One region of the Mitsuokella sp. UBA4253 genome, then DNA from elsewhere that is predicted to be linked to it. Evidence: predicted binding sites of a transcription regulator. Region 1 holds the regulator's gene; the other holds the start of a gene.
The links. The regulator HrcA, encoded in region 1, represses chaperone genes, less so after heat shock. The targets are predictions, from matches to a motif close to TGTTAGCACTCNNNNNNNNNGAGTGCTAACA.
Positions count from the first base shown of each region.

Region 2: groES (co-chaperone GroES) is a predicted target of HrcA. The motif match lies at 2,008-2,038, and genes of this name have one in related genera.

Region 1 is NZ_DGWR01000004.1:201,626-205,038, forward strand. Features, by position in the region: gene hemW (radical SAM family heme chaperone HemW) at 1-561, shown strand, start outside; gene B2X55_RS02620 (DUF488 domain-containing protein) at 636-1,016, shown strand; gene B2X55_RS02625 (glutaredoxin family protein) at 1,047-1,328, shown strand; gene hrcA (heat-inducible transcriptional repressor HrcA) at 1,550-2,584, shown strand; gene grpE (nucleotide exchange factor GrpE) at 2,649-3,251, shown strand; gene dnaK (molecular chaperone DnaK) at 3,313-3,413, shown strand, end outside.
Region 2 is NZ_DGWR01000006.1:67,837-71,249, reverse strand. Features, by position in the region: gene groL (chaperonin GroEL) at 17-1,642, opposite strand; gene groES (co-chaperone GroES) at 1,686-1,967, opposite strand; gene B2X55_RS03605 (sulfate adenylyltransferase subunit 1) at 2,152-3,413, opposite strand, start outside.

The DNA.
Region 1 (3,413 bases):
CAGCTTGAGGAGGGCACGGCCTTTGCCCGGATGCAGGAGATGGGGAAACTGTCTCTTCCAGATGACGACACGGTCGAAGCGATGTACGATGCGATGACATCGTTCCTGCCGCAGCACGGCTATGCGCGCTATGAGATCTCAAATTTTGCCAAGCCTGGCTTTGAGAGCCGCCACAACCTTTCGTATTGGCAAGATGTGCCGTATCTTGGCATCGGCGCGGCGGCGCATTCCTATCTCGAGGGGCAGCGCTACGAGAATGTGCGAGAGATTCCCGCTTATATCGAGGGCATCCGCAGCGGGAGCGGCGTGCGGCGGCAGGAAGAGGCGATGACGCGCGAGATTGCCATGGAAGAATTCGCTTTCCTCGCCCTGCGCACAGCAAGGGGCATCGACCGCAGGCACTTCGAGCAGAGATTCGGCGTGCCGCTCGACGCCATCTATGCAGATGCCATTGCCAAGCTCAAGCGCCAGGGGCTGCTCGCAGAGGATGCAGCAGGCGTCCGGCTGACAGAGCTGGGCATGAAGTACGGCAACGTGGCCTTTGAGGAATTCCTGCTATGACTTCTGTGATTCGAGTCACGGAATCTTTCTCTGCCAGATGGTAAGGTAGAGGTAATGAAAGGAAGCGAATGCTCATGCATGAAATTCGTCTCAAGCGCGTCTACGAAGTGCCATCGCCCGATGATGGCGTGCGCGTGCTCGTCGACCGCCTCTGGCCGCGCGGCATCCGCAAGGCCGACTTGCCCTACGATGCCTGGCCGAAGGAGATCACGCCGTCTCCGGAGCTGCGCAAACTCTACCATCGCGGCGAGATGCCCTTTGCAGGATTCCGCGAGGGCTATGCCGAAGAACTGGAGGTGAGCGAAGGCGCTGCGGCCTTTGCCGAGCGCTGCCGCAAGTGGCTCGAGACGCAGGATGTGACGCTGCTCTACGCCGCGAAGAACCAGCAGGAGAACCACGCGCAGGTGCTCGCAGCCTGGCTGCGCCAGAAGAGCGGCGCCGAAGGCGGTGCGTGAGCAAGGATAGCGATAGAAAGGACGATTCCCATGAAGAAAATCACCATGATCAAGATGCAGGGCTGCCCGTACTGCGCCAAGGCCGCGCAGGCCGTGGAGGAGCTGCGCGCTGAGCAGCCGGCCTATGCAGGTGTCGAGATCGAGATCATCGACGAGAACGAGCAGCCGGAGCTCGCCAAGGCGTATGCCAAGGACTACTACTACGTGCCGAGCCTCTTCATTGAGGGGCACAAGGTGTACGAGGCGCAGCCGGGCCAGGACTACGATACGATCAAGGCTGCCGTCGCAGATGCCTTTGAACAGGCCAAGTGACTGACGGATATCCACTGAAAGATGATGGAAGCTGAGACTGCCGCGCGTGCGGCAGTCTTTTTTTCGTGCGCGAGGAAAAAGTCGAAAATAATTTTGACTTTTTGACTTTTAGGTGTTGACTTTTTGTTTTTTTCGGTGTATATTCTTTATAGATTCAAAGTTAGCACTCAGATAGATAGAGTGCTAACAGAGGATGAAAACAGAAGGAAGGGGGCATGCAGATGAAGGATGAACTCGACGCGCGCAAGAAACGCGTGCTGCAGGCAATCGTCGATGATTACATCGAGTCAGCCGAGCCGGTCGGCTCGCGAACACTGGCGAGGAAGTACGACCTCGGCGTGAGTCCGGCGACCATCCGCAATGAGATGGCAGATCTCGAGATGCTAGGTTACCTCGAGCAGCTGCATACCTCCTCTGGACGCATCCCATCGTCGAAGGGATATCGCTTCTATGTAGACGGCCTGATCCCCCCGAAGCCCGTGAGTGACGAGGAGAAAGAGCTCATCAACCGCTGGTACAGGGCGCGCGTCAAGCGCATCGACGAGGTGTTCCAGGAGACAGCGCGCATCATCTCGCAGGTGACGAAGAATGTCTCTCTTGTCCTCGCGCCGCAGATGACGCAGGCGGCTTTCCGTTGCCTGCAGTTCCTGCCGCTCGACGACAGGCGCGTTATCACCGTGCTCATGACGGATGCGGGCTTCATCGAGAACAAGATTCTCGAGATGCCGAATGGCTCGAGCTTCGAGGACTTCCAGCGCATGGCCAGCGTCATCAACAAGAATCTCGCCGGCCACACGCTCTCGACCATCGACCATCCAGCGCTCGCGAAGATCCGCGATGAAATCCAGGATGAGCCGCTCTACGAATCAGCCCTCGAGGTCATCAACAGGGCGCTCGATTCGGGCAAGCGGGAGCGCCTCTACCTCGGCGGCACGACGCAGATGCTCGAGCAGCCGGAGTTCCACGATGTGGAGAAGGTCAAGGAGACCCTCCTCGTGCTCGAGAAGGAAGAGCTCATGAAGGATGTGCTGCACGCCCACATGGGCGACGGTCTCGAGGTCACGATCGGCCAGGAGAACGAGGACAGCCACTTCAAGGACAGCAGCATCATCACCGCGACGTACCATCTCGATGGTGAGCTCTTGGGCACGATTGCAGTGCTCGGACCGACGCGCATGGAATACGCGAAGGCCATGAGCCTGCTCGAATACATGAATTCCAATCTGACAGAAGTCATCAAGCGGTTCCACTGGTAGGGCCGCAGGTTTCCCGGAATAGAGTGAAGAGGTGATAGTTTTGCCATCATTTATCAAAGATGAAATGAAGAAGAAGGATGAGCAGAAGCTGGAGGAGATGCAGCAGGAGATCGACGAGGCGGAAGCCGCGCAGGAAGATGCTGCAGAGGGCTCCGAGGAAGAAGCTCCGGAAGCGGCTGCTGCAGCAGATGCGGCGATGCAGGAAGAGATCGAGGCCCTCAAGGGCCAGGTCGACGGCCTGAACAAAGACCTTCAGGAGAAGAAAGACCGCCTGCTGCGTCTCCAGGCCGATTTCGACAACTTCCGCCGCCGCTCGGCGAAGGAACGCGAAGAGATTTCCGCTGTCGTCACGCAGAATTTCTGCAAGGACATGCTGCCGCTGCTCGACAACTTCGAGCGCGCGATGGCGGCCGAGACAAAGGATGTGGAGGCCTTCCAGAAGGGCGTCGAGATGATCTTCACGCAGTTCCAGGAAATCCTCAAGAAGAACGGCCTTGAGCACATCGAGGCCGTCGGCCAGAAGTTCGACCCGAACTTCCATCAGGCCGTCATGCGGGTCGAAGACCCCGAGAAAGAAGACGACACGGTCGCCCAGGAGCTCCAGAAGGGCTACATGGTCAAGGGCCGCGTCATCCGACCGAGCATGGTCCAGGTCGTCTCCAACTGAGCGTCCTGATCGCATAAACCAGATGATTCAAGTTTTACATAAAGTTTAGGAGGATGTTACCATGTCTAAAGTAATTGGTATCGACTTAGGTACGACGAACTCCGTCGTATCCGTTATGGAAGGCGGCGAGCCGACCGTCATCACGAATCCGGAAGGCAGCCG
Region 2 (3,413 bases), on a different contig from region 1:
TGCAACCGCGAAGGGATTACATCATGCCCGGCATGCCGCCCATGCCCGGAGCAGCCGGCGCCGGAGCTTCTTTTTCCGGCTTGTCAGCGACGAGCGTCTCCGTGGTCAGGACCATGGAAGCAATCGAAGCGGCGTTCTGCAGAGCGGAGCGCGTAACCTTGGCCGGATCGACGATACCAGCCTTGAGCATGTCGACGTACTCGTTCTTGAGGGCATTGAAGCCGACGCCCGTGCCAGCTTTCTTGACGTTCTCGACGACTACAGAGCCTTCGAGGCCTGCGTTCTGAGCAATCTGGCGAACCGGCTCTTCGATAGCGCGTTTAACGATGTTGACACCGACCTTCTCGTCACCTTCGACCTCGAGCTTATCGAGTGCCGGCAGGATGTCGAGGAACGTCGTGCCGCCGCCTGCGACGATGCCTTCTTCAACAGCAGCGCGCGTAGCGTTCAGCGCATCCTCGATGCGGTACTTCTTGTCCTTCATCTCGACTTCCGTAGCAGCGCCGATCTCGATGACAGCGACACCACCGGAGAGCTTTGCGAGGCGCTCCTGCAGTTTCTCGCGGTCGAAATCGCTCGTCGTCTGGGAAATCTGCTGCTTGATCTGTGCAACGCGCTCAGCGATGGCGTCCTTGTCGCCCTTGCCGCCGATGATCGTCGTCTCGTCCTTCGTGGAGACCATCTTGTGCGCCTGGCCGAGGTCAGCGAGCGTGACGCTGTCGAGCTTGCGGCCGAGCTCTTCGCTGATGACCGTGCCGCCCGTCAGCGTAGCGATATCCTGCAGCATAGCCTTGCGGCGGTCACCGAAGCCCGGAGCCTTGACAGCCAGAGCTTTGAATGTGCCGCGCAGCTTGTTGACGACAATCGTCGTCAGGGCTTCGCCGTCGACATCCTCAGCGATGATGGCGAGCTGCTTGCCGGCCTTGACAACCTGCTCGAGGATCGGCAGGATATCGTTGATAGCCGAGATCTTGCGGTCCGTAATGAGGATGTACGGATCATCGAGAGCTGCCTCCATCTTGTCCGTATCCGTGACGAGGTACGGGGAGATGTAGCCGCGGTCGAACTGCATGCCTTCCTTGACGGAGAGGTTCGTGCGCATCGTCTTGGATTCCTCGACCGTAATGACGCCGTCCTTGCCGACCTTCTCCATGGCCTCAGCAATCAGGTTGCCCGTCTCTTCGTTCGCGGAAGAAATCGTAGCAACCTGCGCGATGTCAGCCTGGCCTTCGACCTTCTTGGACTTTGCCTTGATCTCGTCGACGAGCGTCTTGACGGCTTCGTCAATGCCCTTCTTGATAATCATCGGGTTTGCGCCAGCAGCGACATTCTTCATGCCTTCATGGATCATGGCCTGTGCGAGGAGCGTTGCCGTCGTCGTGCCATCGCCAGCGATGTCGTTCGTCTTCGTCGCAACTTCCTTGACGAGCTGTGCGCCCATGTTCTCGAACGGATCTTCAAGCTCGATGTCGCGTGCAATCGTGACACCATCGTTCGTGATTGTCGGAGCGCCGAACTTCTTGTCGAGGACGACATTGCGGCCCTTTGGTCCAAGCGTTACCTTTACGGCATTTGCCAGTGCATCAACACCGCGGCCAAGTGCGCGGCGAGCTTCTTCGTCAAACAGAATCTGTTTTGCCATTTATATTACCTCCGAGAAAAGTCTGATTGAAATCACGGGATGATCAGATGACAGCGAGGATATCACTCTCACGGACGATCAGGTAATCCTTGCCCTCTACCTTGACCTCTGAACCCGAGTATTTGGAGAAGATGACGCCATCGCCGACCTTGACTTCCATAGCAGCGCGCTCGCCATTATCGAGCAGCTTGCCAGCGCCAACTGCAACGACTGTGCCCTTCTGCGGCTTCTCTTTTGCCGTATCCGGCAGTACAATGCCGCTGGCCGTCTTTACATCGCTCTCTGCAACTTCGATGACAACTCTTTCGCCCAATGGCTTAATCATAGGTATCTTCCTCCTATAAAATGAATTTACATGTTGATGGTGTTAGCACTCACTAGACCTGAGTGCTAACTACAATCTTTATATTACCCCCTCTAAGTCAAAATGTCAATATCAAAATCCATAAAAAGTCAAAAAAACAAAGACCAGGTCATTCTGGTCTTTGTTTCGAATCTGCCAATATCGATTAGATAATCCAGTTGTTCGGTGCCATCATGGAGTCGAGCATGGAGTGGTGCAGGATGGTCTCCGCAATCTGCTGGGATGTGCTCTCTGCAGCGGCCTTGCCGGAGAGCTCGCTGAAGGTCCGGACGCCTTCCGGCAATGGCTGGTCTTTGTCGAGCACAAGCAGGACGACGAGGCCCGCCTGCAGCAGGTGGCGGAGCACCGGAGCAGGATCTTCGTCCGCACTCGGATGGTAGAGGTAAGTGTGGCGGCCGTTGCGCACGAGGTAGTACTCGGCTTCTTCAACGGTCGCAAGCGAGATCCCGTCTTTTGCAGGCTCGAAAGCGACGGCAAGAGGTGCCTGCCAGTTGAGCGCGCTGCGCATCTGCTGATTTGCCGCAAAGTGGCGCTTCTCTGTCCCGTCAGGAATCTCGCGCACGACACCGCAGGCCGACGTCATATTGCTGATGCGGTCGATGAGGATGAGCTCGCCCTGCGTGCGGTGATGATCGAATGTGTCGAGCACGATCGGCTCCGTCACGGCGATCTCGCAGAGCGCGATCTCGTTCTTCTTGAGGCCAGTTGCCTCGACATGCTCGCCCGTATTGATGTCAATGCGGTAATCGATCTTCGTCAGGATACCCGGGATTTTCTTGGTGCCGAGAAATACCATGAAGTTCTTGCCGATGGAAAGCGGCACATCATCCATCCAGAGGATCTCAGCCTTGAAGTTCGCGGCCTGGCGGACATGGCTGCCCTTCTCGAGCACGCAGCCGCGCGAGACGTCGACCTCGCGGTTGAGCTGGATTGTGACCGGCTGCCCCTTGAACGCCAACTCGGCTTCATGGTCGGCCACGAGGATCTTCTTGACTTCGGCCTGCTCGCCGCTCGGCTGTGAGGTGATAGTATCGCCGACGGCGATGCTGCCGCTCTCGATCTGGCCCTGGAAGCCGCGGAATTCGTGATTTGGGCGGCAGACGCGCTGAACGGGCATGTAGAAGCCCTCTTCGTGAACGGCACTGACGTCGACCTGCTCCAGATAATCGAGCAGCGTCGGGCCGTCATACCAAGCCATGGCAGACGACTTCTTCGTGACGTTGTCTCCCTCTGTCGCCGATACAGGAATGAGCTTGACATCGTGAAGATGAAGCTCTTGCTGCAGGGCCTCGATCTGCGCCTGGATCTCCTTGAAGCGCGCTTCCGAGTAGTCGACGAGATCCATCTTGTTGATGGCAAAGACAAAGTACCGGATACCCATGAGAGCGCAGATGCGGGCATGGCGGC